Regions from separate parts of the Paenibacillus sp. FSL R5-0345 genome, predicted to be linked through region 1. Evidence: riboswitches for the same ligand, from Rfam matches in the RefSeq annotation. Region 1 holds a riboswitch; the other holds the start of a gene.
What was found. Region 1 has a riboswitch for thiamine pyrophosphate ahead of R50345_RS01975 (ABC transporter substrate-binding protein). Riboswitches for the same ligand answer to the same signal wherever they lie in the genome.

Region 1 (15,472 bases):
ATCCATGCTGGCCATGAGCATACGATAATCGGGAAGATATCGACTGAGGCAGAGCAGCGATCCTTTATCTGTACTTCCCCAGGGAAGACCTTCAATCTTGCAAGCCTTGAAATTGCTAACATCGTGATTCCGAATGATCAGCTGCGTGAGAGATTTAGACATTGCTTACAGCAAGCAGGCTGTCATAACCCAACCTTTTTTGCAGTACCTGCATTAGAAGTGGCTTATACGGAATGCGATGAATGGCTGGAAGAATTACGAGGTTATATCACGGCCAATATCGATTGGGTGAAAGTTTATATAGCTGAATATATGCCTGAGCTTCGCGTGATCGAATCAGAAGGAACCTATCTATTATGGGTGGATTGTAGGGCAATTAGCACCAACGAAGCAGAGCTAAAGCAGTGGATTGAGTCCGATGCGAAGGTTAGTGTGAGCTTTGGAACAGGTTTTGGGGCATCAGGAGAAGGCTTTATTCGCTTAAATATTGCAACGCCACTGCCCATGTTACAAGAAGCTTTTCATCGGCTGTACCGGGCCTATCCATTAAAAAATTCATAATAAAAAAAATCTTTATCAATGACCTTGAAAGACCTCGTTAGTAGCCTTTTTCAGATCCGTATCAAGGGGGATAATAATCATGTCCAAATCAGAAACACCAAGAGTCAAGAAACAGCCGACGATGTTCTTAGCGCTATTGCCGATTATTACGATGATTGTGCTACTTAGTTTAGGGTATGTGTTGTTTGAATTACCACCAGAACCACTTATTATTACCTCAGCGGTTGTTGCTGGTATTATCGCGATTATTCTTGGTTATAGCTATAACGACATACTAGAATCTATCGCTGGTAAGATCGCGAAAACGATGCCCGCCATTCTTATTCTGATCATGGTTGGTTTTATGATTGGGGCATGGATGGTTGGTGGAACGATTCCGATGATGATTTACTATGGATTGAAAATTATTAGTCCACAATTTCTGCTTATTACCGCATTTATTGCGACAGCTGCCGTTTCGCTTTGTACGGGCACATCTTGGGGGTCAGCGGGAACGATCGGGGTTGCTTTTATGGGCGTTGGCGCGGGTATGGATGCAAACCTAGCAGCAGTGGCTGGTGCAGTAGTTGCAGGTGCTTATTTTGGTGATAAATTGTCACCGCTTTCAGACACGACTAATATTGCGGCGTTAGCAACAGGTGTCAATCTATATGAGCATATTGGACATTTATTGTATACCACAATTCCTTCCTTTATTGTCGCAAGCGTTGTTTTTATTATTACAGGCCTAAACACAGATGCCGCAGGCGCTATTGTTCCGGAGAAGGTTGGAACAATCATGGGATCGTTGAATACAATTTATGACTTTAATCTGCTGCTTATAGTACCCGTATTAATCATCTTGTATGGTTCAATTACGAAGAAACCGACAATACCGGTCATGCTGATCTCTTCTATGTTCGCTATGGCTAACGCACTTGTATTCCAGGGGTTTACTTTGAATGATGTCGTATCTTCTGTTGTTAATGGATTTAATATTTCTATGGTTCAAGTTGCTGGGTTTGATTCTGCCAACGTTATTGAAGATGTACCCCGTCTTCTAAATCGTGGCGGAATGAACTCCATGATGGGGACACTTCTCATTTGCTTCTGTGCAATCACGTTCGCTGGAACCATATCTCTGACCAAGTCCTTGGAATTGATTGTTAATAAGCTTTTGAAGTTCGTCCATTCCACAGGTTCAATGATCGTAGCAACAATTGTTACAGGTCTTACGATGATCGGAGTTACAAGTAATGGTCAGGTGTCCATCTTAATGCCAGGTGAAATGCTACGTGAAGCATATATCCGTCGGGGCTTACATCCGAAGAACTTGGGACGTACCATCGAGGATTCAGCGGCGATTACCGAGCCTATTCTGCCTTGGACAGCTGCAGGTGCTTATATGGCGGGTACGCTGGGTGTTGCAACGCTAGATTATTTACCTTGGGCTGTTCTCTGTTGGACAGGAATAATCTTTGCGACGATATGGGGCTTCACGGGATTCGGTATCGCGAAGTTAACGCCAGAGCAACAGGCAGAAATGCTAAAGGAATATGACGGCAACACTAATGAACAAGCTGGATAAAGGAGTCTTTTAAAATGACAAATATGCATAAAGAAACTGTAATAACAACGGATGCACCAGGCGCAATTGGACCTTACTCTCAAGCTGTAAAGCTTGGGAACGTCCTATATACTTCAGGACAACTCGGACTAGACCCGGTTAATGGGACTTTTCCTGCTACGGTTGAGGAACAGACGGAACGGTCGTTGCTGAATGTCAAAGCCATACTGGAAGCGGCGGGTACAAGCATGGATCAGGTAATAAAGACGACCGTTTTCCTAAAGGATATGAATGATTTTCTTAAGGTGAATGAGATTTATGGAAGGTTTTTTGCTCAGCCATACCCTGCTCGCAGCGCTGTTGAAGTAGCACGTCTGCCTAAGGATGGGCTCGTAGAAATTGAAGTTATAGCTTATGTACCTTAAGTGATCCAGTAACGCTCAAACTACGGATTCCTTTAGAATTTCAGTTAGTTAAGCCTGCACACCCTGTATGGAAAAAGGATAAGGAAATAAGGCAGATGGCCACCCTGGAAAGGGTGGCTTTTTTGAAATATAAGAGTATATAGGCTGCACAGCTTTAATAACTGAGTAGGGAGCTGAGATGTATTTGAAATGGAGGAATTTTATGAAAAAATAATTGAAAATATACATGAAAATGTGACAGTAATCATAACTAATTACAGAAAACCTTCACAAAATAGTATCTTTGCTTTATTATAAATGTGAAAACATTCACAAAGGGGCGTTATAAAGGTGAAAAAGACAACAAGTGCTGCTCTTATTCTCATTCTTTCGGTTATGCTCGTGATCGCAGGCTGCGGTAACAGTAATAGCAACAGCGCAGGTAATAGTGCTGGCAACGAGAACAAGAGTAAGGTCAATGAGACGGCTAAAAATGATAAAACCGAAGCCGTATCTGGTGCATCAGAGGCTAGCTACACACCACTGGATCAATTAAAAGATAGCTATGATATCGTTATTGTCGGAGCCGGCGGTGCTGGAATGTCCGCTGCACTAGAAGCAAAGGCTAAAGGTTTGAACCCGGTTATTTTAGAAAAAATGCCAGTTGCTGGCGGGAATACAAGTAAATCCTCATCGGGGATGAATGCTTCTGAAACAAAATTCCAAAAAGATCAAGGTATTAAAGATAGCAATGATTTATTTTATGAAGAGACATTAAAAGGTGGTCACGACACCAACGATAAAGAGATGCTTCGTTTCTTCGTAGATAATTCCGCAAGTGCTATTGATTGGTTGGATTCGATCGGAATCAGACTGAACAATATCACGATCACAGGCGGCATGAACGAAAAACGTACTCACCGCCCAGAAGACGGCTCTGCGGTAGGCCAATACCTTGTCAAAGGATTGGTTAAGAATATACAAGAAAAAGAAATTCCATTGTTTGTGAACGCAGATGTGAAGGAAATCACCCAAAAAGATGGTAAGGTTGACGGAGTAAAGGTACTCTTTAACCAAGCCGATGAAAAAACCATTACAGCGAAGGCTGTTGTTGTCACTACCGGTGGTTTCGGTTCTAATATGGACATGATCTCTACAGTTAGACCTGATTTGGAAGGTTACGTTACTACTAACCAAATCGGCAGTACCGGTGACGGCATCAAAATGATCGAGGCACTTGGCGGAACCACCGTTGATATGGATCAAATCCAGGTTCACCCAACAGTTCAACAAGAAAAATCTTATCTGATCGGGGAAGCTGTACGCGGCGAAGGTTCTATCCTCGTAAATAGCGAAGGCACACGGTTCGTAAATGAATTGACTACACGTGATAAAGTTACCGAAGCGATCAATGCACTTCCTGAAAAAGCGGCAACGCTTGTCTTTGATTCCGGCGTCAAATCACGCGTGAAAGCAATTGAACAATATGACAAAATGGGCTTCGTGATCCAAGCGGATACCATCGAAGCATTGGCGAAAGAAATCGGTGTTCCAGCCGATAAGCTAAAAGAGACACTTGATACTTGGAACAGCGCAGTAAAGAACAAGAACGATGCTGAATTTGGCAGAACGACAGGAATGGACAACGACTTGTCCACCGCTCCATACTACGCTATTAAGATCGCACCTGGGATTCACTACACTATGGGCGGCGTGAAGATCAACACGAATACAGAAGTATTAAATAAAAAAGGCGCAGCTATTCCTGGCCTGTTTGCAGCAGGTGAAGTAACAGGCGGATTGCACGGTCAAAACCGGATCGGCGGTAACTCTGTAGCTGAGATCATTATCTTCGGCCGTCAAGCCGGAATTAAATCTGCTGAGTTCGTGCAAGCACAATAAGATTTAACTACTATTCTGGTTAAAACAAAAGAACCGCTTGGGCTAATTGAAGCCCGGGCGGTTCTTTGTTTAATCACTCATTCAAAGTGAGTGGAGCGTCGCTATTCAAAAAGCTGCTTCCCGCTTTTAGCCTGTTCTTCTCGCATCCATTGTGACAGTTGTCGTTTGAGTTTAAGGAATTCCGGGGAATCCGTAATCTCATCACGGCGTGGCCGTGGAAATGGCACGTCAACAGTATGTAGGATGGAGCCGGGGCGACCGGAGAATACATAAATACGATTCGAGAGCAGCAACGCTTCTTCGATGTTATGGGTGATGAATAGCACGGAGCGGCGATTCTCCTCCCACAGCTCCAGCAGCCAGCGCTGCATTTCACTGCGAGTTAGTGCATCCAATGCGCTGAAAGGTTCATCGAGCAGCATCAACTCCTGCGGAGCCAGCAGTGCTCTGAGAAAAGCAGCACGCTGCTGCATCCCACCAGACAGCATATGCGGATAAGCCTGTTCGAATCCATTCAAGCCAACCTTAGCGAGCCACTGGCGCGCTTCTTCACGAGCTCCATCCTGCAGAGCACCTTTGATTTCTCCGGCTAGCAGTACATTATCTTCAATCGTTCGCCAAGGAAAAAGAGCAGGCTGCTGCGGCATATAACTAATCTCACCGCGTTGACCTGTAACGACCTTGCCGTTCATGCGGATCGTTCCTGTATCAGGCTTCACTAGTCCGCCGATCATATGGAATAAGGTGCTTTTTCCGCAGCCGGAAGGACCGACGATCGAGACGAACTCTTGCTGCTCTACCTTAAGAGAGACGTTGTTGAGCACGTTCGTCTCGCGGCGACGATGGGTGAAGGACTTGGAGATGCCGCTTACTTCAAGAGCAGGTGGTGCAGTATGAGCTTCAGGAGAGCTTATGATTTCTGTTGTTCTTTGCTCTATTTGCGTCGCTTGAGACATACAGGCATCTTCCTTTCTATGAGTTACGGCGCGGTTTCCAGCGGACTAACCATTTTTCCAATAATGCGATAATCGCAAAAAGCACAAGACTAAGGAGCACAATAATCACAATAGCGACAAACATCCGATCCGTACGGTAAGCCGATTTTTGCAGAAGCATATAATAGCCGATCCCTTTATCCGCGCCAATCCATTCAGCGACCACGGCTCCCATAACCGCATAGGTAGCAGATATTTTCACACCGGAAAATAGTGCCGGGATAGAAGACGGAAGCTCCAGCTTGGTGAAGATTTGCCACTTGCTTGCGCCAGCCATTTTCATATAATTCATCATGACCTGATCACTTTGAGACAAGCCGCCCATTGCAGCGACAGCTACCGGGAAGAAGCATACCAGTGTAATCAGCACGATTTTGGGCAAAAGACCGAAGCCGAACCAGATGATTAGCAGCGGTCCGAGTGCGATAGAGGGAACATTTTGACTCAGAATAATGAGTGGATAAAAAGCCCGTTTGGCCCAAGGCAAAAGATGCAAAAGTAGAGCAACGATCAAGCCTACACCTGTACCAATGGGGAAACCGATTAATGTGAGCCGAAGCGTAGCCATCGTATGAGCCCAGAGACCTGAGGCATTACTGGTGGATTCGCGAGCAATGTCAGCAGGACTCGGCAGAATCCAGGATTCGATATGGAATAGAGAAACAGATAACTGCCATACGGTTAAAAAGAAGACGACCGCCACAAGGGGCGGCCATATTAGCTTCCAGGTCGATCTCACGGCCGATATTTCTCCGTCAATTTATCCATGCTGATTCCGTTAGGGTTATGGGCGATTTTGATTTGGGAGATCACGCTTGGACTACCTGCTTCGATCAGCGCCTCCTGCATTTGACGGACAACCTCCAGGAGCTCGCTCAGTTCACCTTCCATAGTAGTTTCCAGTGGATTCACCTGATGTTTAACACCGGATTTCTGAATAACTTCAATCGCTTTATCTACGTAGGGGATGGAGTCCTCATTGTTTGGAGTCTTAGGAATTACTTGAATGCTTAATAATGTATTAGCCACAATAATCAATCCTCTCAAATTGTATAGGTAAGTTCAAAAAGCCAACTTTGATAACGATGTAATTCAGGAAGCAGATTCGGCGTCGAATCTTGAACGAACTTGGGAAGTCCGGTCTACTCCGCCGGTAAAAAATCATTCGTGAATGCACTAGCTGCATCCAGCGGTTTGTCCAGCAGCTTCAAATCATACATCCAGTCGCCGTAATTCTGCCAGACCTCGGTTTTTTGCTCTCCCCAGCGTGGGGCGTCGTCCTTATATTTCGGGCTAAGCCATTTCTGGCTAGCTAGGACAAGCTCGGCATCAAGGTCAGGCACAGCCTTGGATAATGTAGCGGCAGCCTCTTCTGGATGATCAATCGCATATTGATAGCCCTTGGATGTGGCTTTCAGGAAAGCCTTCACCAAATCTGGATTCTCAGAAATCTGCTTCTCACTCGTGGTCAGCACAGGGGTGTAATAATCGAGCTGAGGCGCATAATCCTTCAAGTAAAGCATATCCAGAGGCTCACCACGCAGTTCGGCTTCAATACCAGTCCAAGCGTAGAAGATCCAAGCGAAATCAATGTCACGTTTGACTGCGGTAAAATAGTCAGCTTCACCAATACTGATTAGCTTCACCTTTTTCACATCGCCACCTACAGGGTCCATGATCGCCTTCATGGCTGCTTCTTCAGCAGGAGAGCCCCAACCGCCGTAGGTTTTACCCTCAAAATCTTTTGGTGATTTAATATTGCGGTCTACTGGAGCGGCGAAACCCGAAGTATTATGCTGAATAATGGCTGCAATCGAGACAAGGGGAACGCCTTGTAGACGGGCTAGAGTCAATCCTTCCTGAGCGCTGATCCCAAAAGCGGCTTCGCCAGAGGTAACCATAGTATCAGAACCCGCTGCGCCAGGTTGAACGATTTCTACATCCAGACCTTCTTCCGCGTAATAACCAAGATCCTTGGCTACGTATAGACCGGTGTGGTTCGTATTCGGTGTCCAATCCAGTGCAACCTTAACTTTGGTAAGCTCTTTCGGAGCATTTGATCCGGTCGCTGCATTCGAATCCGCAGCATTTCCTTTGTTTCCGGCTGTATTCCCATTGTTGCTGCCGCATCCGGCAATCGCAAGAATGAGCATACAGGTGAGGCTAAGCATAAGTGCTTTTTTGAGTTGCATGTCTTCTTCTCTCCTTTAAGGTTGCCAGATCCCGTCATCCAACATGAACCATAAAGTGTAGTATGTACATTTCTTCTACATCTTTTGTGATCTACACAAAAAAAGCGCCCCGAGTGATCGGGACGCTGGCTTGGCGCAAGGTTAGTAAAGGTCACAGGGACCAAAACCAATTGGCGATTCCTACGCTGGCATTATCCAGATCAGGTATAAGGGTCAGTATCTTGTGGGATACAATCTCAGCCGGCCAATTCCAGCACCCCTGGTTCTATGAAGTTAACGGGTATTTCCACGTGAAATATAAGTAAGTATAAGCTTTCATCTATACTTTATGTCTTATATTTCTCGCATACGGTGTATTATAGACGGCTGTTCTCGGAATGTCTAGTAGCACGTTCCTAGATTTTTCAAATTTATCTGTCTGATTTCATTAATCCAGATCTTTATGTTTCTTGCGATGACGCCGCTTAAGCTCAGTAACCAGAGCACCTAGCGTAAGGACAACACTGATCATTATCCCGCTCATAATCACGAAAAGAGCAAGAAACTCAAAGGGGGAATAGCTAACCATCTTACTCCATTGAATCTTTCCATCCAGATCGTCAATGACTTGATTCATGCCATAAATCCCACTTACCACCGTAAATACAGTGAGGATCATCAGCAGATTATCCCGGCGCTTCGATTGGAACTTATCTTGATACTGAAACAGGTCAGTCAAGGTTTCTTTTACTTCCTCGAACAGAGCGTCATTCCCGTATACTTTACGCAGCTGAAGAAAAATCTCCCGTCCTTGCGACTGTGAAATCAGCTCCAAGAAATAAAACTTTGCCGAGAATTTATTAATCGAGTAGATTAAATTGTCGATCTCATCATAATCGTGGTTTATGCGTAGTCGGGAATGCATATTTGCCAGCTTTAGCAGAACAATTTTGTGGAAAATATTGAGTAGAAATCCGTAATAATATTGCCCGTACATCTGGTTGGCCAGGCTAACGGCGATCTTTGGTTCAGCTCGGGTCAGACAGCAAAAGGTCTGCTCATTCATCATATAATACGAGTCTGGGCCCCATCGATTATAGGAATGCTCATGACAGTAGTTCGCAATATACGCTGGATCGCTGGCACTGGCATAGGGCTTCCCGTTCAGATCAATTCCATCAAGCTGAGAGGCGCGATAGCGCATATTTATACTAATCTCATCAGAATCTCCTTCACTCTGAAAGCCATAAAAGGCTTGCACCTGCATTCTTTCATCTACGAAAAAGGGAAGGGTCTCGAAATAAGCCCCATTGATATCCGAGTGATCCAGAAAAGGCTCCAGTCCATCCACCAGATTTCGGAAGACAAAATCCTCTACCATCTCATAGGTCTGTTCCCCGCAATGGATATAGGTGTAGTCATCCTGCACGAAGGTATTCTCAAGCGTCCGGAAGCGGTCCGCGAATTCCAGTGCAATACTAAAGGGAATCGAATCCCCCTCAAGCTGGACACGTATCGTCACAAATCCAAGCTGAAAAGGACATATGAATATATCCGTCGAGAGAATTTTAAAAAATATAGACTGCTGAGGAATCTCTAGAATACAGTCCAGATTATTGACTCTGGAAAAGCGGCGGAAAGAGTCTACATCCTTCTTGCGTGGAAAAAGAATATGTGCAGCAAACGGTAAATAGGTGCGCTCCATCCGTTCATGGGAAACACAGTGATCTTCTCCGTAATAGGCATTTTCTAACTCTTTATTATCCAGAAAAAAACGTGTGAAGCCATCATCCTGCAATTGTTGGATAAGCTTCTTAGAATCGCCCTTTTTTATTGAAAAGGGAAAAATAAACTGCATAAGCGCAGTATGTAATAAAGGCTCAGTTGAAAGCTTATCCATTCATCGTCCATCCTTGTGCTCAGAATATGCTTATAGATGACATTACCCTAAAAGGATTAGGTTGATACCATATTAACATTCTAAATACTGGAACTCTTTCTTTGCACTGCTTGTCTGGATTGGAATCTCCATGTGGCAATGCTCAGCAAGAACAAGAAGGCGGCAAAACCGGCAAGTAACCCAGCAGTTTGTGCCACTTTTAGATGGTCCATAGACCAGCCCATAAATAGGGGCAGCAGAGCTCCACCGACACCTCCAGCAGCGATCATTATGCTGGGTGTTGATTCTTCGGCTCCTGGTAGCATCTTGCTGGAGAAGACTAGAGCTATGGAGAAAATACCGGACATAAATAGCCCAAGTAGCATAATCACGATGAATGCAGCTAATCGATTATCTGTGAACGGAAAAAGAGCCAGCAGTAACAAGGTCAGTAAACAGCTACTTAAAATGTATACACGGTAAGAAATTCTCTCTGCAATCACTCCAGCAAACAATCTTCCCGTAGACATAGCTAGCCAAAAGAAAGTGACTGTCAGCGCCGCAGCAGATTCTGTCATCCCTAGCTTGGCGATAAAGATGGCGGGCATAAAGTTGACCAGACTCATCTCCGTACCTACATAGAGAAAGAAGAAAAGGATGAAGATGCCCAGCAGAATCCATTGTTTCCCTTTATACGGAAGCTGTGTGCTGGACTGCGAGGAATGTGCGGACACTGAGACTTTGCGAGGTGCTCGCTCGTCCAGTATGCGCTGTAGATTCCCAAAATGGCCTCTTCCCCAGAGAATGAGGGAAATGAATGAGAAGCCAGCGACAATTAGAAATGCCAATCTCCATGCTCCTGTAGCAATGAGCGGACTGGCGATAAGAGGCATCACGAGTGCGCCTATCCCAAATAGGACTTCTAATCGGCTCATCGCGATCGCGGTTCCTTCAATCACAGCTCCGATGATGATGGTGCCGATCACGGCTTCGATCATGCCGAAACCAAAGCCTGCTGCAACAGCGATGACATACATCCACTCCCAAGGGGGTAGAAAAGCATACGCAATCTCAGCAGTCAGGAGAAGAGCGGTGGCGATAATGATGCCTCCTCGTTTCCCAAAACGGCGATTGAGTAGGGGAGAGACAAGCACACCAGCCAAAAAACCAGCGAATTGACTAAAAATTAATTGCCCGCCGGCACTATAATTTTGGTCATAATGCTGTAGCAGAACGGGAAGAATAGATCCCAGCACTACATGAGCAAGGCCAATGACAAAGTAGGAAAGACAGCCAATCCAGATCAGTTTTTTCACGAAGTAAGCCCCTTATATTGAAAGTAGTTTATGGAGTAAGGTCGGATTCAATGTGAACCGGAAGGGTACATTATAATAAGCACCATTGTTATGATAAATCCAAACGGTGAGCTTGGATATATAAACTTTTGTTTACATGCTTGAAGGGAGAGATTTACGTAATGGATAACAAACAACTGGAACAACTCATTATTAGAGCATTGGATGACAACAAGTTCGGTTCCTTTGGTACGATCGAAGAAGGAAATAAGCCGAAAGTACGTTACATGGCCATTTTCCATGAGGGTTTGAAGATTTATTTAGCTACGAATCGCAAAACTCATAAGGTGGAGGAATTATCGAATAATCCGAATGCTTTTTTGCTGCTTGGATATGAGTCAGGCGGAAGCAAAGATGTGCTGGAGATTGAAGCCACCGTTGCCGTTTCTAAGGATGAAGGGCTGCGCACAAAGGTGTGGAACAAAGAGCTGGAGCCATGGTTTACTGGGCCTGATGACCCTAATTATGTGATTCTTGAACTTACTCCAACGCGTATTGAGTATGTTGGCAGTAATAAAGAGCACGGCGTGTGGACTCCCTAAACCAATTTAAAATCGATTCCGAAAGCCTTCCTATCCCCCACGGGTTTAGGAGGGCTTTTTTAAAAGATAAGTCCCTGAGTGACCTGTTAAAACATGTTATAATGACTTCAACTTTTTACGTAATTTCTCAGGGGAGGACTTAAAATACATGACCGTTACTCTGTTATATATTGAAGATGATCATGAAATCGGCAGCGTCGTGTCTGCGGATTTAAGTGATCGTGGCTATAGTGTACGTTGGCTGCGGAGCGGGGAGGGAGCGACGGAGGAAGCAGCGCCTTGTCATTTGGCTATTCTGGACGTTATGCTTCCGGGTTTGGATGGATTTACTGTCGGCCAACGCTTGAAGCGGGTGTACCCAAAGCTGCCGATTCTGATGCTCTCAGCCCGAACCTCGATTGATGACAAGCTGCAGGGCCTTGAGTTCGCGGACGATTATTTGACCAAGCCTTTTCATCCGGATGAATTGGCAGCCCGTATTGAGGTGCTGCTTAGACGGAATGGAGCAGCAGTGCAGGATTCACTCGCGCTTAAGCACTTAGTCGTCTATGAAGGGGATAACCGAGTGATAAATGCTCAGACACAGGAAGAAATCATGCTTACGGGTAAGCAGTTTCAGATTTTTTCTTATTTGCTGCGTCATCTTGGTCAGATTATGACGAAGGAGCAGATCTATGAAACGGTCTGGGGGGAGAGCTATATCGAAGGGGATAAAACGCTAATGGTACATATTCGGTATTTGCGCGAAAAGCTAGAACTTGATCCGGGCAATCCCGAAATTATAGAAACTGTCCGGGGGATCGGATATCGGGTAAGAGCATGAGGGGGTTAGGGCGCATTCGCAAGCAGCGTAACTCCTCTTTGCTATCGGGATATTTGCTTATTATTGTTTCTGCACTGCTTTTTATCCCTGTGGTCCTGCCGTTATCTTTTGTTCTCTACAATATGGTTAATGAAGTGACTAAAGGGGCTCCACCTGTAGACACCTCTCTGTATTCGAGTGTTGCAGCGCTGGAGACCATGTGGCATAAAGAGGCGCTTCAATTGGAAGATGCTTCTTCAGAAGGCATAAATGAGCGGCTATATGAACTGAGCCGGAAATACACTGAGGCTACTATGTTTTGGGTAGATGGGCAGGGAATGACCCAGTTGATTCTCACACCTGATGAAGGCAATCCGGACCATGGCAGCGGAGTTCCGGAGCAGTGGACGGCGGCTGAGGCTATTTTTTTTATGAAAGAAAGTACAAAGCGTGATCCTTTAGCCATCGTCGCCTTTATGGGAGACCGAGTGGATGCGGGTAAAGGCTTTATGGTAATGCAAATTCCAAACAAGCTGCTCAACAAAGGGGCTTATGGGGGAGTCGGGGCTTGGGCTTTGTATTACTTTGTGCTCTTTGTACTTTTTGGAGGGTTCGCACTGGTTTCTTTGCTGTTCTTTAGAAAAATACGCAAACGGCTGCTACAGCTACAAACGGCGATGACCATTACGGGTCCAGATAGAATGCCTAGACCTATAGCGACAGGCAAACTGGACGAGATTGGCCGATTGGAGGAAGCCTTTAATACGATGGTCGTAAAGCTTGACGAAAGTCGACGCAGGGAATTAGAAGAAGAGGAGCTGCGAAAGCGTTTAGTATCCAACCTATCTCATGATTTGCGTACGCCGCTTACAGTCATCCGCAGCCACATTCATGTAATGACTAAGGAGAGCTTAACTCCAAAAGGTCAACAGTCCCTACAGCTTATGGATGAGCGTATTGCGGATCTTAGCGTCTTGATCGAGAATCTTTTATCCTACAATTTACTGAGCAGCGGAAGGATTACCTTAAAGCCGGAACGTAAAGATGTCCTGCGTTTGTTGCGGGAAAGTGCCGCTGCTTGGTACCCCGTATGGGAAAAAGAGGGCTTCGAGATCGATATTGATCTCGAAGCTGAACCACTAATCTGGATGGTGGATGAGGTGTGGTTCCGCCGTATTCTTGATAATCTGTTTCAGAATATTGTACGTCATGCCAACAGCGGTCTTTATGTAGGGATTTCTACGGAGTCCCGTAATGGGCAACGCGTTATTTTGATAACGGATCACGGCAGAGGTATCCAGAGTCCATCCGATTACAAAGGGGCAGGATTAGGGCTGTCCATCGTGGATCTGTTAATGAAGCATATGGAGTTAGAGTGGGATATGGAGAGTACAGGAGATGGCACCTCTATTGTAATCTTCAATCCACGGGATGAAATTTAAACAAAACTTAAACTTCGTGCCGCCTTGTTCTTAACCTTGGGACGTTATGCTAATTACCGAGGTGAGGAACATGAAAGAAACAGTGATTGAAACGAAGGATTTATTAAAAAAATACCGTGGCCGGGCTGCGGTGGAAAATTTAAATTTGAACATCCGCAAGGGAGAAATCTATGGCTTTCTTGGCCCAAACGGGGCAGGGAAAACAACAACAATTCGTATGCTGCTTGGACTGATCACTCCAACATCAGGAGGGATTGAAGTATTCGGCCAGGATCTTCGCAAGCATAAACTGCAAATTTTGCGGAAGGTAGGGTCGCTTGTAGAGTCTCCATCCTATTACGGGCACTTAAGCGCTGTGGATAATCTTGAAGCCATCCGGCGTATTCTTGGTGCTCCGAAGTCACGGATTGCTGAGGTGCTTGATATTGTTTCCTTAACAGGGGAAGAGAAGCGCCCGGTTAAAGGCTTCTCCCTCGGGATGAAGCAGAGACTAGGTATCGCTGCTGCCTTGCTCGGGGAACCGGAGCTGCTTATTCTGGATGAGCCGACGAATGGACTTGACCCGTCTGGGATTCAGGAAATTCGCGGACTGATTAAACGATTGCCGCAGGAGCAAGGGATTACTGTCGTAGTATCCAGTCACTTGCTTAGTGAAATTGAGCAAATGGCGGATACCGTAGGGATCATTCGTCAAGGGCAAATGGTGTACCAAGATAGTATAACGAATCTGCAGCGGCAAGCCGGGGGAGAAATGCGTTTAGCAGTCTCGGACCCGGAGGCCGCGCTTCGTCTTGCTGAAGAACGGGGGTACGCAGGGCTACTTCAAGACCAAAAGCTAGTCTTCTCCCGGATGATCGATGCAAGAGTTGCCTTGCTAGTCAAAGCCTTGGTAGAGAATGGGCATGCTATTTATCGTGTAGAGGAGCGGAGACAATCACTTGAGGACTTCTTCCTGCAGGTTGTAGGAGGAGAGGAATCATGATGTGGCGGGCACTGTCGGCGGATTGGCTCAAAATCCGTGGCAAGGGACTCTGGTTTCTAGTGTTTCTTGGACCGCTTGGACTTGTAGCCATGCAAGGCTTGAACTTCGGCCTTCGTTATGATTATCTTCGCGAGCAGTATAGCGCGGATTTATGGGGTGGACTTCTGAACAATGTGGCTGCATTTGTGCCCATTGCTCTTTTTCTCGGAGGGACCTTAGTATGCTCGTTGATTGCAAATGTAGAACATCAGATGAGCTCGTGGAAGCAGCTCTTGGCGCTACCTATCTCACGTACTTCAGTATTTATGGCTAAGCTGGTGTTATGTTTGGTGCTAGTGGCGGTTTCTTGTTTGCTGCTTTCGGTGGGTACAGTTGGTTTAGGGCTTGTTTTGGGCTTCAAGGTAGAACTGATTCCTTATTTGGATGTGTTACGAATTGGTTTTATGTCCTATATCGCGGCGTTGCCGGTAATTGCCTTGCAGCTGTGGCTTTCTCTGGCTAACCGAAATCAGACATTGCCGGTCGCTCTGGGGATTACCTTATCTCTGGTATCTATCTTTTCTATGTTACTTTCAGAATGGGTTCCCTTAACATGGCCCTATATGGCTTGGGACTCTTCTCATCGTCTCTTATTTAGCGGCGCAGGGTTGCTGCTGGGGCTGCTGATTCTTTTGCCGGGTGCACTGCACTTCGCACGAAAGGATGTGGATTAACGATGAATTCATTTTGGAGAGTATTATCCTCAGAACGATTAAAAATGTCTAAATCATATGTCTGGCTTTTAGTTATAGGCAGTCCGATTTTAGCATTACTTCCCGGGGCATTGGCAGATAACGAAGGGGAGAAGATGAGTTGGGAACTGCTGTTAAATGTGATGTCCATGATGCATGC
Region 2 (15,472 bases), 2.5 Mb from region 1:
TGCCAAATGAAAAGGAGCATCATCTTGGAAGATCCGCTCCTTGTGTTTATTCTTATTCAGTTGCTGTTGCTTGCTCGGCGTTAATCGTACATGCTGTGAAATGGCGCCATAATCCCCATTGGATCTTCGACTTTGAGCTGCGCACCAGGTGCCTGAGCGCTCTGCCTTTAACAAGGCTTTTTGTGTTTTGGTTCGTGCCATATGGCACCACTCTCCTATTCATTAGTGAACTGTAAGACAACTATATTTTAACATAATTCAGACTATGAGCGCAGCCGGAATTCCGTTACAATGAGATCACTGCTAGTGTTCTAACTTATTTAAATAGATTCGGAGGTTTTAGTGATGAGATATGATGTTTTGTACGAAGGTGCATTTGCAATGCTGAAGGTATATCTAGATCCAGGCGAAAGCGTTAAAGCTGAAATGGGCGCTATGGTTGCAATGTCTCCCAACGTCGAATTAAAAGGAACCGCTGATGGCGGAGTTATGCGAGGTCTGGGAAGAATGCTCAGCGGAGAAAAATTCTTCTTCCAGGAGCTCAGAGCTATCCGTGGTCAAAGTGAGGTACTACTGTCTCCTGGATCATTGGGTGATATCCAAGCTATCGAATTAGATGGTTCATATAAGTTGTTAGTTCAAAAGGATGGTTTCTTAGCCGGAACGGAAGGCATTCAAGTCAATACCAAAATGCAAAATTTAACGCGCGGTCTCTTCTCTGGTGAAGGCTTTTTCATTGTAGAAATCAGTGGTAGAGGAACTGTATTCCTGTCCTCCTTCGGAGCCATCCACGCCATTAACTTAGCACCTGGTGAAGAGATGATTATCGACAATGGGCATCTTGTCGCTTGGCCAGATTATATGGACTACAAGGTAGAAAAAGCAGCCTCTGGCTGGTTAAACAGTTTAACCAGTGGTGAAGCGCTTGTCTGCCGATTCCGCGGAGAAGGTGTGATCCTCGTGCAAAGCCGTAACCCTGGAAGCTTTGGAACATGGATTAAATCCTTCGTGCCCACACGAAGCTAATAAAAATGACATAGCCTTTCCCATAAGTAGGATCTCCTTAACTGATTAAAACGCAACGTAGCGCTTCTCCGTTTTTTAAGAAGCGCTGTTTGCGTGCAAATTAAGGAATATCTCCCTATAAATCAACTGATTTGTTGTGACATATAGATATTTTGCCGATTTATAGGGAGGATTTCCCCATTTCCATTCATATCACTTTCCGAAAAAGAAGCTGCCCCCTAAGCAGTATTTACTACTTCTGAGACAGCTTCTTCTTTTAGTTAGATAGCGGCTTAAGAGACCGCTTTGTTTGCTTTTTCTTTTTTGCAGCCTGTTCGTTTACATGTGCCATAAGTACCTTTGAAATCAAGACGGTGATCCGTGACGTTAAAGCCATATTCACGTTCCACTCTTTTCTCCAGCTCCACCAGCCAGTCATCCTTAATTTCCTCCAACCTGCCGCACACGCTGCATATCAAATGATGATGCATGTGGGAATGATCGTTCCCGCGCAGATCGTATCGAGCAACTCCATCTCCGAAATTCATCTTTTCAACAATGTGAAGCTCGCATAAGAGCTCGAGTGTACGGTATACCGTTGCCAGCCCTAAATGCGGATAGCTGTTCTTAACAAGCATATATACTTCTTCTACACTAAGATGATCTTTCTCATTGTCGAGCAATATTTTCACTATAGCTTCACGCTGGGGCGTTAATTTATACTTTTGCGCCGCAAACAGCTGACTGATATTTGAAATTTGATCCATTTGATCTCCTACCTTCCCGGAATGATTTAACATCCGTATCCACTGAGACGTACCCATTTATGCATCAAAATATTAAACGTAAATAGTAATCGTTACGATATAATCATATCAAAAATAATCACGAATGAATAGAGCCTGACATCATTATAACATTCTAGCTCTCTTATCCAAAGTTCTTTCATTCATTCCTGCCTATTTTTCTGCCAAATTCTACTTTTTCGTGAAATTATATAGGTTTGACCGCAACCTTTCCATATTTTTCTGCGTTTAATTATTTGATAGCGGCCACGAGGCCTATCCATACAACGAGGTGAAATGACCATGAATATGAAAAAAAGAACGTTAGCCGCGATTACAACTGTTACCATTCTCTCCTTCTCTTTGGGTGGCCAAATATTTGCAGCCGGAAATACCTTTAAGGATATTGATAACATAAACGGTAAAGAAAAGATCATTTCTTTAAAGAATCAAGGCTTAATTAAAGGGGTTAGTGAATCCCAATTCATGCCTAGCTCCAAAGTAACAACAGCTCAAGGAATTCAATTCATCTCAGGGGGTCTCCAGCTTAGTCTCGCGGCCATCGATTTCAACAAAGCTCCTATTGCCAGCGGCTTGTTCACTAAAGTCAAAGATAAAGCATGGTATGCTGAAGCTTTTATCAATGCTTACTACAACCATGTCGAGCTTCCCAAAGATATTGACCCTACCAAAACAATGACCAAAGAAGAGTTCACTAATTACTTAGTACAAGGAGTCGAAGGCATTGGTAATCTGCCAATGATAAATATTGTGCCAGTAGATATCACTGACGATACTGCGCTCAACCCTTCCTATCAAGGCAGTGTTCAACGATCGCTTAAATACAAGATCAATAGCTTAGACGCTAACGGGAAGTTTAATCCGAAGAGCGAAATTACGCGTGCCGAAGCTGCCATTATGCTCTATAACGCTTTGGAATTTCTTAAGACCGGTATTAAATCCTAATCAATTCGCGGCACTTCACTGATCTGAATGATGTATACGAAAAAGCAGCCCAGGTATAAACCTGAACTGCTTTTTTTTTGCGTGTTGATCTTCTTCTATCCTTCTTCACCACTAATTCTATTCAGAAATTGCAGCGCACGGGGATGTTTCGGGTGCTCAAGAACTTCTTGCGGAGTCCCTTGCTCTAGAATATGGCCTCCATCCATCAGAATGATCCGGTCAGCCACATCGGCAGCAAATTTCATTTCATGAGTCACAATCACCATTGTCATTCCTTCTGCTGCCAACTGTTTAATAACTTTAAGCACTTCCCCCACCAACTCAGGATCGAGCGCCGAGGTGGGTTCATCGAACAATAGCACCTCTGGATCTACTGCCATAGCACGAGCGATGGCAACCCGTTGCTGCTGGCCACCTGACAGTTGGTGCGGATAAGCATCCGCTTTGTCTGCCAAACCTACTTTACCTAACAACTGAAGGGCACGTCCGCGTGCTTCATCCTTGGATCGTTTCTGGACAGTCACTTGTCCCTCCATCACATTGCCGAGTGCAGTCATATGCGGAAAAAGATTATAGGATTGAAAGACCATGCCTGTTTTTTGACGTAACGCCAAAATGGACTTCTGCGGGATTTTCTTGTTTTCCGAGAAATTAATTTTAATATCGCTGAGTGATAAGCTTCCTTGATCAGGGACTTCAAGTAGATTAAAACAGCGTAAAAGCGTTGTTTTACCAGAGCCAGATGGGCCTATAATGACCAGAACCTTACCAAGTTCCATCCTGAGATCAAGACCCTTTAATACCTGCAGCTCACCGAAGGATTTATGCAAATTAAGTATTTCAATCATCATAGTCCCTCCTTTAGCTCGCAGAGAAACGACTCAGTCGTTTCTCCAAGTAATTTTGAAGTGCTGACAACACTGAGCAAAATAGTAAGTAGAACAACCCTGCTTCGCAGTAGATCAACAGTGGCTCATAGGTGGTGGAAGCAACCTGCTGTGCTGTTCTGAACATCTCCGTATAAGTAATAGTCGCTGCCAGAGAAGTGTCTTTGACCAAGCTAATAAAGGAATTCGATAACGGCGGTACAGAGACACGGGCAGCTTGTGGAAGAATAATGCGTCGAAGCGCTTGCGCACGAGTCATCCCAACGGAGAAGGCCGCTTCCCACTGACCTTTATGTATCGACAGGATAGCAGCACGTACAATTTCAGATGAATAAGCCCCAACACTAAGTGTAAACCCAATGGTCGCGGCTATAAATGGGTCTAGTACAATTCCAACTGCAGGCAAACCATAGAAAATAATAAATAATTGTACTAACAAAGGAGTTCCGCGAATGACCCATACATAAAAACGAGCGATTAGCATCGGTAGTACCCATGGGGAGAGACGAGCCAGTGCAGTCAAAATCGCTATTATCAGTCCCAGCACAAAGGATATCAATGCTAAAGGAATGGTAAAAGCCACCCCCGCTTTTAGCAGGGGTAGCAGTGAATCTAAAAAAATTTGTATTTTTCGGTCATCCATTTTCAGACATCCTTTTTAGCTCCAGGCTAGTTTAGCTTCTGAAACCTTGAATTATTTTGAAACGTCAGCACCAAAGTATTTCTCAGAAATCTTTAAATAAGTTCCATCGCTCTTCATTTCAATAATTGCATCACTAACTGCTTTTACCAAGTCGTCGTTTCCTTTTAGGAATACAGCGGCACTTTCCGAACCATTAGGAATCTCATCCACCACTTTAATTTTCACATCAGGCTTCTGCTTTTTCAGGTCCAGATAAGACAATCCATCATTTACCGTTGCATCAATGCGGCCTGAGGTCAGTAAATCCACCGCTTGATTGAAGCCGTCTACAGCAACGATTTCAGCGCCGTTCTCACGAGCGATTTCGGATAGATTACTGGTCAGAGATTGTCCTGATTTTTTACCCTTAAGATCCGCAAATGCTTTAATATCCTCATTGTTTTCACTCACAATCAATACCGCTTTAGATACGATGTATGGCTCAGAGAAATCATATTTCGCTTTACGCTCTTCATTAATGGATACTTCGTTAAAAATAACATCAAACCGCTTAGCGTCCAATCCGGCAAAGAGACCGTCCCACTGTGTCTCAGAAAATTCAGGGTCAGCACCGAGACGCTTTGCTACTTCCTCAGCAATTTCTACGTCAAAACCAGTCAGTTTTCCCGATGCATCGTGATACGTAAAGGGTGCATAGGTTCCTTCGGTTCCTATCCGTAATTTGCCGCTCGCTTTAACAGCTTCCAAGCTATTTTTCGCAGTTGCAGCAGTTCCGCCATTCGTTCCAGCTGAAGAGTTGTTGGAAGTATCGGTATTATCGGTATTCGAATTATTGCCGCACCCCGCTACAAACACCACGGTTAACACCAATAGAATAGTTAAACTGAGTTTTTTCATTATAGAATCCCCTCTCTTTACCCTTATATTGCCCATTCTTATAATAATTCTTCATAAGATCCTCTCTTTACATCTCAGAAAGTTATGGTATATTTATAAACAAATTAAATATGGACCTGTTATTTCACTAGGGGAGTCGGCCGACTGAGACGGAGCTTTATGCTTCGGACCCTTGGAACCTGATCTGGATCATACCAGCGGAGGGAAGTGGAGCAGAATTTTCATCCCATGCATTTTTTAGTGTTCCTATGCAGAATGAACTTTTTGACCCATTTGTTTCCCTCCGGAAATGAATGGGTCTTTATTTGTTTACTTTCAATTACAAAACTTAGGCATATGCTTCCGAAGCAAGTTTTGTACGAAGTTCCTCAAGTAGCTATGCTATACAAAACTTAGGCATATGCTTCCGAAGCAAGTTTTGTACGAAGTTCCTCAAGAAGCTATGCTATACAAAACTTTTAGGAGGTTCTATCATCACGACAATCCTATCCATTCAAGACTTAGCCTACTCTTTTCCTGAGTCTAAACAGCTCCCTGTATTTGCAAACTTAACCATGGATATTAAGCAAGGTGAGTTTGTCGCTGTTATCGGGGCTAGCGGATGCGGAAAAAGTACGCTTTTCAAAACCATAGCAGGCTTGCTAGAACCCACTCATGGAAAAATAATGATTCATTCGGGTCGGCCAGCGGCATCTAATCGCTTAGGTCAGATCGCATACATGCCGCAGCAGGATTTGCTATTACCGTGGAGAACGGTGCTCGACAACTGCCTTTTACCCTGGGAAATTAAGCCAAGGTCCACTAAACAACAGACAATTTCACACATTCGAGACCTGCTGTCACGCTTCGGTTTAGGTGATGTTGAGAAGGCATACCCTCATGAGCTATCCGGTGGTATGAAACAGCGGGTCGCATTTCTTCGCACGCTAGTGTCTGGCGGCGGTGGAAGTCTTATGCTGCTAGATGAACCGTTTGGAGCGCTCGACGCTATGACCAAACGTGAGATACACCGCTGGTTGTTAGAGCTTTGGGATGAACTGAATCAAACAGTGATGCTCATCACCCATGATCTCGAAGAAGCACTATTACTAAGCGATCGGATTTATTTAATGTCTGGAGGCGCACATAGCGAATTACAGGAGATCGTTGTTGATTTGCCGAGGCCAAGACATTACAAAATGAACTATGAACCCCGTTTTATAGCATTGCGGGAAGAGTTGGAGCGGAGACTGTATGCAGCCCATACCTTTTAAAAAACAACTAGACAATTATGGCCCCTTCATTTTACTAGTGTTGTTCGTTGTTGCGATCTGGGAATCTGCTGTTCGTCTTTACTGGATTCCAGCTTTTATCCTCCCTGCTCCTTCAGCAATAGGTATCGCATTGATCGAGCATAGGCAATTACTCGGACAGCATTTATTGGCAACGCTGCAGGAAATATTAGTAGGTTTTGTACTTTCGGTTATCTGTGGTGCATTGCTGGGTACTGGAATGTTCTTATTTCGACCGCTTGAAAAGGCCATCTATCCTTTCCTTATTATCAGTCAGACGATCCCATTAATTGCGCTATCTCCCATTTTTATTATGTGGTTCGGATATACGCTGTGGAGCAAAGTCGCTGTAGTTTTTCTAACTGCTTTTTTTCCAGTCGTTGTGAGTACATATGATGGGCTTCGTACAAGTGGTCAGGCATATAAGGATCTATTATTAACCTTTAGTGCAAACCGCTGGCAACTGCTTACAAAAACACAAATCCCGCTGGCGCTGCCCTCTTTTTTCTCAGGACTAAAGCTATCCATTGTGTACTGTGTAATTGGAGCAACCATCGGCGAATGGCTCGGCGGCAGCAAAGGGCTTGGTTACTTTAGCCGAAGAATGGCTGGGAATATGCAAAGTGACGAAATGTTCGCCGCAGTATTTCTGTTGTCCGCGCTCGGTGTAATGCTGTTTCTGATGATAGCTCTGCTAGAAGCATTATTTTTAAAGAAAAGAGGATCTAATCGATGAATACTTTAATCATTCAAAAAAAATGGCTTTTACCCTTATATCTCATCTGTTTTGTCCTAATCTTAAGCAGCTGCGGAAATACATCCAAAGTAAGTAATGCTTCAAATAGCGAAAACAAACAAACGCACAAGCTGACAATCATGCTCGATTGGTATCCCAACGCCGTTCACTCATTTTTATATGCGGCTGAGCAAAATGGTTATTTCCAAGAGGAAGGTCTGGATGTAGAGATCCAAATGCCGGCAGACACCAATGATGCACTAAAGCTTGTAGCAGCGAATCAAGTTGATTTAGCACTTAGTTATCAGCCTCAGGTGCTTATGGCACGTAGTGAAAAGATTCCAGTACGTTCGATTGCAGCGATTGTAAGGCATCCGCTTAATCATTTAATGGTGCCTCATTCCGGAGATATCCAAAGTCCTAAAGACCTTACAGGTAAACAAATTGGGTATTCTTCCATCCCACTTTATGAAGCCATGATTCGTACAATGATCCAGAGCGACGGGGGTGACCCCAACGCCAGTAAACTAATTGATGTAGGCTTCGACCTTATTCCAGCAATTGCGACCGGGCAGGTAGATGCCATTATGGGCGGGTTCATTAACCACGAACAATTAATTCTCGAAAAAGAAGGGCATCCCGTTCACTCGTTTAATCCCACAGACTTCGGAGTACCCGATTATTACGAGCTAGTCCTTGTCGCCAGTGAGCAAGGGGTACAAAATTCCGAGTCCTACTTCAAAAAGTTTCTAAGCGCCATTACAAAAGGACAACAATTTGTCCAGGAAAATCCGGAAAACGCGTTAAAGTTACTGCTTGCACACGAAGATGCGACCTCTCCACTAGATAAGGAAATAGAAGAAAAGAGCTTGCAGATTCTTCTGCCTCTAATGAATGCAGGTGACCAAAATTTTGGTTATCAAGAGCCAGCGTCTTGGGAAAAGGTACGACAGTGGCTATCCGACAATGATTTACTGTCTAACGACATCAAGGCAGAGGATGCTTTTATCAATCTTTAACCATTAGCTATTTGCTCATTAAACTTGAGGAGGAAATATCATGAGTTATCTATCCAAAGTACGGGAATCCAATCCACTGGTCCACAATATAACCAATATCGTCGTAGCCAACTTCTCAGCAAACGGGCTTTTGGCGCTCGGTGCCTCCCCCTTTATGGCGGATGCTCACGAAGAAGTGGTGGATATCGCCGCATTTTCAGCTGCAGTGGTACTAAATATCGGCACACTGAATGACTATGCCATTCAATCCATGGTGCTCGCAGGACAATCTGCGAATAAGCAAGGGGTTCCCTTAGTTCTTGATCCAGTAGGTGCGGGAGCAACTTCATATCGAACAGCTGTCACTCAAAAGCTAGTGAATGAGATGCAAATTACCGCACTACGTGGGAATGTGGCTGAAGTTGCCAATGTTATTGGTGAAAGCTGGTCTATTAAAGGGGTGGATGCAGGCGAAGGGGATGGCGATGTAGTCGTCTTAGCTGAGACTGCCGCGCGGAAGTTAGGTTGTGTAGTGATCATCACCGGAAAAGACGATGTTATCACCAATGGAGTTAACACCTACATTACTAGCAACGGTCACCCTATTCTAACGAAAGTAACGGGAACCGGATGTCTGCTCAGTGCAGTAGTCGGGGCATTTCTAGCGGTAAGTGAAGGGGCATCTCTTGCAGCCTCAGTGGAAGCCATCTCATTCTATGGAGTAGCTGCTGAGATTTCCGCTGAACTAACTACTGGCAAAGGTCCGGGGAGCTTTCAAATGGAGTTTCTCAATCAATTGAGTTTGGTCACACCTGAAACGTATAAAGATAAATCAATAATCAAGCAACTCAGATAACGACATACAAAGGAGTGAACGTAATCATGATATCCAAAGCTTTAACCATAGCCGGCTCGGATAGCGGCGGCGGAGCAGGGATTCAGGCAGATCTAAAAACCTTTCAAGAACTTGCTGTATACGGTATGTCCGCACTAACAGCTGTGACAGCCCAGAACACATTAGGTGTTCAAGGCGTATTTCCGTTATCACTGCAAGCTATTACTCAGCAGCTTGATTCCATTGGGCTTGATCTGAAGCCCGATGCTGTGAAGACAGGGATGCTTTTTAACAGTGACATCATTCGAGTCGTAGCAGAGAAGGTTCAGCAATACGGCTGGCGTAATCTTGTAGTTGATCCAGTCATGGTTGCTAAAGGCGGCTCTACGCTATTACAACAAGAAGCTGTCCAGTCCTTAATCAAACATCTTCTCCCGCTAGCCTTAGTGACGACGCCTAATATTCCAGAGGCTGAAATGATTACTAACATGAGCATCACTACAATCGACGATCGTAAAGAAGCGGCCACAATCATCCATGCCATGGGCTCTAGTTATGTAGTGCTAAAAGGTGGGCATGATACCGCAACTAAAGCTGTTGTAGATCTCCTATATGATGGTCACGAGTTCATCTTTATGGAGAGTGAACGAATTCAGACCAGGCACACACATGGTACAGGCTGTACTTATTCAGCAGCAGTTACTGCCGAGCTTGCTAAGGGTAAATCTGTTCCTGAAGCTATAAACATAGCAAAGGCTTTTATACAAGCAGCGATTGAAGACGAGCTGGGCATAGGGGTTGGACATGGTCCGACGAATCATTTTGCTTATCAGAATAGATTGCGAGGGATGAACCTTGAAGCGAATAGACAGTGATCAACTACGGGATTTATTAAAAATCTATTTCATTATGGGTAGCGTGAATTGTCAGATAGCCCCAGCCAAAGTACTAAAAGAAGCCGTCGCTGGAGGCATAACGATGTTTCAATTTCGTGAAAAAGGTACCGGGGCATTAACTGCTCAAGTTAAATTTAATTTAGGAAGACGGCTCCAAAAAATATGTCGTACTAACGGAGTTCCTTTTATCGTTAATGACGATATTGATCTAGCCATCGCCCTTGATGCGGACGGCATTCATGTAGGACAAGAGGACACCCCTGCCCTAGCGATTAGGCAACTGCTTGGAGAAGATAAGATCATTGGTGTGTCCGCTCATTCGCTCAGCGAAGCGCAGCAGGCCATAGCAGATGGAGCCGATTATCTAGGCATTGGACCTATTTATCCTACCTCTTCCAAAGACGATGCCCAAGCTGTTCGAGGCACATTAGTTATTGAGGAAATAAGAAACAGCGGCATTACGATTCCTTTGGTCGGTATAGGAGGCATCACGGAGCACAATGCAGCTCCGGTATTAGCTGCAGGTGCGGACGGTATCTCCGTGATCTCAGCGATTGCAGGCGCTGAAGACATCGCCTTAGCAGCCAGAGGATTTGTTCACGAAGTTAATTTAAGCGGGACATAAGCTCACTTAGCTCTTCTCCGCTCAAAGGACGCCACTGTCCTCGCTCCAAACCATCAATCGTTATATTCATAATTCTTATTCGCTCTAGTTTAAGTACTCTATATCCTAACTCCTTGCACATTCTGCGTATTTGCAGATTAAGGCCTTGAGTTAGGATAATTCTAAACTGACATTCCGCGATCCGAAAGACCTCGCAAGGTTTAGTTGTAACGCCAAGAATGTCCACACCACTAGACATTGCATTTACGAATTCTGGCGTTATCGGCTTGTCAACATGAACTACATACTCTTTTTCGTGTCCATTCTCGGAACGCATCATTTTGTTTACGATATCTCCATCGTTGGTTAACAGAATGAGGCCTTCCGAGTTTTTATCTAATCTCCCGATCGCAAAAATCCTTGAAGGATATCCTACAAAATCTATAATATTCCCTTCTACATTTGGGGCAGCTGTACAGGTGATACCGATCGGCTTGTTCAGAGCGAGATATACCGGCTCCCCTTTGCTGGTTGTTATGGGCTCTCCATCAATCCATACGATGTCTTCTGGCTCTATAAGAATATTTGCCTCACAGACGACGCCATTCACACTGATCCGGCCTGCAGCAATTAATCGTTTAATTTCCCTTCTGGAACAGAAGCCTGTTTCGCTTATATATTTATCAATTCTCACTAATGATCCTACTTTCCATCTGATACTGACACTTGCTTATATCCATAAAAAAACACCTGATTTTAACGATCAAAATCAGATGTTAACTTTCAGGAATAACCTAGTTTAAGGGAGCTATTTCGTGCTTCCACTTTTTTTCACGTTATTGCCCTTGCTTCCATTTGCATCTTTAGCGCCTGGACCCGTGGTTGGGGCACCTTTTGCAGGTTTAACTGGTTTTGCTGTTTTGTTCCAGCGTGTCCAGCCCTTACTCCCCGTACCTCTGCCCGTGCCGCCACCTTTACTTTTTGCACCCATCATATCACTCCGTCAGTCATTCAGAATTCGTATAGTTTATACACTTAACCTATCTTACCACACTCTTCTTGTTTCTGTTTAAGCATCTTTATTCATTTCATAAATACTAAAGGTATCTTCGTGTATTTCAATGGCAATTACGGTATCCTCTTTTTCGAAAAATTGCACATGCCCCAAACGCTTATCCTTCAACTCCACCCACCCTGAATCCCTTAATTTATTGAAATAGCTTTCAGGTGGATACATACCTAGTTCTCCCCCTATATTTTTCAATTCATACTTTACTCCTATTTTTATATTGGGGTTATTGGAAGTTGTCGTCACTTCGATTTCTTTAGCATTTATCGGAATAGGAATCCCCTCATTAATGGAAGACACTCCATACTCTTGTACTTCTTGAGTTGATGATGTGCATCCGCTATTGAATAGTATTAACGGTAATAATATAAAAGCTAATAAATATTTATACAAATATATCAGCTCCTTCCTAACTTATTTCACCAAATGCGTTCAATAAAAAACACCCCACCAAAGACTAAGCTTTGATGAGGTGTCTATTTCAGAACCGTTTTAGAGCCTGTATATCTTATTTAGGCTGAATATAACCTTCTGCTTTCAGAAGCTCAGCGATCAATACAGCCCCGCCAGCAGCTCCGCGCAAGGTGTTATGGGAGAGACCTACGAACTTGTAATCATAGATGGCATCTTCCCGAAGTCTGCCTGTTGATACGCCCATTCCGTTCTCGATATCACGATCCAGTTTGGTCTGAGGACGGTTCTCCTCTTCGAAATAGGTAATGAACTGTTTAGGTGCGCTAGGCAGCTCAAGCTCTTGAGGGCGTCCTTTGAAGCTATTCCAGAGGTTCAGAATCTCTTCTTTAGATGGTTTCTTCTCAAAAGAAACAAATACAGCAGCCATATGACCATCGGCTACAGGCACACGGATACACTGCGAAGTAATGGTTGGCGCTTCACTTTTTACGATGCCTTCCTCTTGAACACTTCCCCAGATCCGTAAAGGTTCCTGCTCGCTCTTCTCTTCCTCCCCACCAATATAAGGAATCACGTTGTCCAGCATTTCCGGCCAGTCAGCAAAAGTCTTACCTGCACCGGAAATCGCTTGGTAGGTTGTAACGACAACTTTAGAAGGGTTGAATTCTTTAAGTGCATGTAGTGCAGGCACATAACTTTGAATGGAGCAGTTAGGTTTAACAGCAATGAACCCGGTCTCTGTTCCCAAACGTTTTCTTTGCTGCGCTATAACCTCAAGATGCTCCGGGTTAATTTCAGGAATAACCATAGGCACGTCAGGTGTCCAGCGATGCGCTGAGTTATTAGAGATTACTGGAGTACCCGTACGAGCATAAGCCTCCTCGAGCGCTTTAATCTCCTCTTTCTTCATGTCTACTGCGCAAAAGATCAAATCCACGTCCGCAGCTACTTCTTCTACCTTAGAAGCATCTTGGACCATAATATTCTTCACGTTCTCAGGCATTGGTGTAGATAGCTTCCATCTGCCCTTGGCCGATTCTTCATACGTTTTCCCAGCAGATCTCGCACTGGCAGCAATCGCAGTTACTTCAAACCAAGGATGATTCTCTAGAAGGGCAATAAAACGCTGACCTACCATTCCTGTGCCGCCAACTATGCCGGCTCTTAGCTTTCTTGACATCAGAAAATACACTTCCTTTTGATTAACTGTCCTATTAGTGAATAATAGGCCGATAATTAATGATATACGGCTGGAGAACATTTGGCGAGTGTTAACATCAAAATAACATTAAAAAATTTAAGATATTCATTTAAACCAGCCTTTTTCCTTAAATCGAGTGATCGCTTCAATCCGATTCCCAACGTCTAGCTTATCAAGAATAACCGAAATGTAATTCCGTACTGTACCGGTGGTAATGTACAGCTCGCTGGCAATTTCTTTCGTATTTTTACCATCAGCGATCAGTCCGAGCACTTCCTTCTCCCGCTGAGTCAATGGATTCACTTCACCGCTGTAAGCTTCATCCATCAGCTCTGGTGCATACATACGTCTGCCTGCCATTACATTCCGGATAGAAAGGGCCAGCTCTTCACTAGGGCTGTCCTTCAGTAAATAAGCGTGAACCCCCGCCTTGAGCGCACGTTCGAAATATCCCGCCCGAGCAAAGGTCGTTAATATCATCGTTTTGCAGCCGCTATTCTTCAGGGCTTCTGCAGCGTCAAGACCGCTCATCGCCGGCATCTCAATATCCATAATACAGATATCCGGTTTAAGCTGCTGAACCATAGCTACAGCTTCTTCCCCATTGCTTGCTCGGCCTACGACCTTCATATCCTCTTCTAAGTCGAGTAAAGAAGCCAGCGCCCCAAGGAGCATTCGTTGATCCTCAGCGATTACAATTTTAATCATTATAGGATGACCTCCTGTTCCTGATGTTTGAATGCATTGGGTACTTTAATTACAATTGTAGTCCCGCTATCTCTCACGATGTCCATACAGCCATTTACGAATTCAAGACGCTCTCTCATGCCTTGCAGCCCATGACCTTTAAAATAAAGATCATTCCCAGGTATACCGGTCCCATCATCTTTCACTTTAATGACTAGATCCGTCCGTGAGGGTTTAATCAGAATAGAGCAAGACTTTGCCCCACTGTGCTTCACAACATTAGTGACAGCTTCCTTTATACACATGCTGAGGACATTCTCCGTAATCAATGAGGTGTTTGTTAGCTTCGGATTCCCCTCCAAAATAAAATCAATCTCAGCAGCTGCAAGAAACTGCTGAATATGAATAAGTTCATCTTCAAGCCGAATGCCTCGCATTCGCGTAACCATTTCCCGAACCTCTTTCAGCGCACTTCTCGCTGTCTGTCGTACATCATCAATCTCAGCTTTAGCTTGCGTAGGATTTGAATCAATTAGCTTCCCCGCCAAGTCACTCTTAAGACCAATTAAAGAGAGCTTCTGACCTAAAGTATCATGAAGATCCCGCGAAATCCGTTGGCGTTCTTCAATCTTAACGAGTTCGGAGATCCGCTTATTCGCATCTTCCAATTGATCTTGTAACTTACCTTGATTATTTCGGTTATAGGTACTAATTGGAAGTAGAATCACTGCAATCATACTTACAAGCACGAACGGAAGTTGACTAATAAACACTGAATTACGCGAAAGCAGCTCATAATTGATTGTAATGATAGTAGTTAACAGATGGATAGAATACAGCGTGAAGAAACCTACTCGATTCTGTATGTTCCCAATAAAAAAGGCTAGGAAAAGCGCAAAATACATATATCCGAACAAAAGCGTCATCGTTATAGATACTATAATTTGAACACTCGTCCAGAAATACACCAGCCAGCCTTTAGAAACAAAAGAAAGTACATAACATACAAAAAATACAGCAATCATCAAGATTCCCGAAACGACTTGATAGGTAGAGGAGGAGCGAAATATAAAATAAAACGGTAGAATGTAAAAAACGACCCATACATAAGGGGATAGACCTGTGCTTTTATGAAAAATATGATGCCACTTTTGCATGACCGCTCTCCTTTTTACCATACATTACTCTCCTTATTCTAGCACAAATTCAGTGAAAATCTGTTGATCCACTATCCTAAATAGAAAAAGATTAGAGCCACGAATGATTTCTCCGGCTCTAACCTTGCTCTGTACTCCTATTTTGTTCGAACCGATAGTTATTATTCGCCTTGGAGTCTAGTCTTATGAACTTGCAAGACTTCTGCTGCTACCTTAGGTTTGTTTAGTCTCGACTTCATCTGTTTAAAGCTGATAAAGCTCTTATTCTCTTCATCCCAAAGACGGAAGTGTAGAGCCTTCAGGCTAGAACTAAGTGTTATAGTCGTTGCTTTTTGCAATGGCGGCGTAGCATTATGTGCTTTTTCTAAATTATAGTTGGGTACCTTTGGACTTAAATGATGGACATGGTGGAACCCGATGT

Region 2: linked by a shared signal. The riboswitch ahead of R50345_RS12595 (ABC transporter ATP-binding protein) and the one ahead of R50345_RS01975 (ABC transporter substrate-binding protein) in region 1 are both predicted to bind thiamine pyrophosphate.

Annotation. Positions count from the first base shown of each region.
Region 1 covers NZ_CP009281.1:433,549-449,020, forward strand. Annotated here, with positions in the region: gene R50345_RS01940 (MalY/PatB family protein) at 1-561, shown strand, start outside; gene nhaC (Na+/H+ antiporter NhaC) at 641-2,128, shown strand; gene R50345_RS01950 (RidA family protein) at 2,143-2,532, shown strand; gene R50345_RS01955 (flavocytochrome c) at 2,863-4,413, shown strand; gene R50345_RS01960 (ABC transporter ATP-binding protein) at 4,515-5,369, opposite strand; gene R50345_RS01965 (ABC transporter permease) at 5,386-6,147, opposite strand; gene R50345_RS01970 (thiamine-binding protein) at 6,144-6,437, opposite strand; gene R50345_RS01975 (ABC transporter substrate-binding protein) at 6,551-7,600, opposite strand; TPP riboswitch at 7,761-7,871, opposite strand; gene R50345_RS01980 (hypothetical protein) at 8,028-9,479, opposite strand; gene R50345_RS01985 (MFS transporter) at 9,560-10,774, opposite strand; gene R50345_RS01990 (pyridoxamine 5'-phosphate oxidase family protein) at 10,936-11,355, shown strand; gene R50345_RS01995 (response regulator transcription factor) at 11,504-12,178, shown strand; gene R50345_RS02000 (HAMP domain-containing sensor histidine kinase) at 12,175-13,599, shown strand; gene R50345_RS02005 (ABC transporter ATP-binding protein) at 13,670-14,581, shown strand; gene R50345_RS02010 (ABC transporter permease) at 14,578-15,294, shown strand; gene R50345_RS02015 (ABC transporter permease) at 15,297-15,472, shown strand, end outside.
Region 2 covers NZ_CP009281.1:2,893,486-2,908,957, reverse strand. Annotated here, with positions in the region: gene R50345_RS12630 (hypothetical protein) at 1-201, opposite strand, end outside; gene R50345_RS12625 (TIGR00266 family protein) at 346-1,026, shown strand; gene R50345_RS12620 (Fur family transcriptional regulator) at 1,299-1,772, opposite strand; gene R50345_RS12615 (S-layer homology domain-containing protein) at 2,094-2,756, shown strand; gene R50345_RS12610 (amino acid ABC transporter ATP-binding protein) at 2,852-3,604, opposite strand; gene R50345_RS12605 (amino acid ABC transporter permease) at 3,618-4,286, opposite strand; gene R50345_RS12600 (amino acid ABC transporter substrate-binding protein) at 4,338-5,183, opposite strand; TPP riboswitch at 5,303-5,406, shown strand; gene R50345_RS12595 (ABC transporter ATP-binding protein) at 5,738-6,436, shown strand; gene R50345_RS12590 (ABC transporter permease) at 6,417-7,190, shown strand; gene R50345_RS12585 (ABC transporter substrate-binding protein) at 7,187-8,209, shown strand; gene thiM (hydroxyethylthiazole kinase) at 8,250-9,044, shown strand; gene thiD (bifunctional hydroxymethylpyrimidine kinase/phosphomethylpyrimidine kinase) at 9,071-9,898, shown strand; gene thiE (thiamine phosphate synthase) at 9,888-10,544, shown strand; gene R50345_RS12565 (pseudouridine synthase) at 10,525-11,217, opposite strand; gene R50345_RS12560 (DUF3934 family protein) at 11,332-11,514, opposite strand; gene R50345_RS12555 (hypothetical protein) at 11,593-11,985, opposite strand; gene asd (aspartate-semialdehyde dehydrogenase) at 12,101-13,186, opposite strand; gene R50345_RS12545 (response regulator transcription factor) at 13,313-13,915, opposite strand; gene R50345_RS12540 (sensor histidine kinase) at 13,915-15,051, opposite strand; gene R50345_RS12535 (Delta(5) desaturase DesA) at 15,213-15,472, opposite strand, start outside.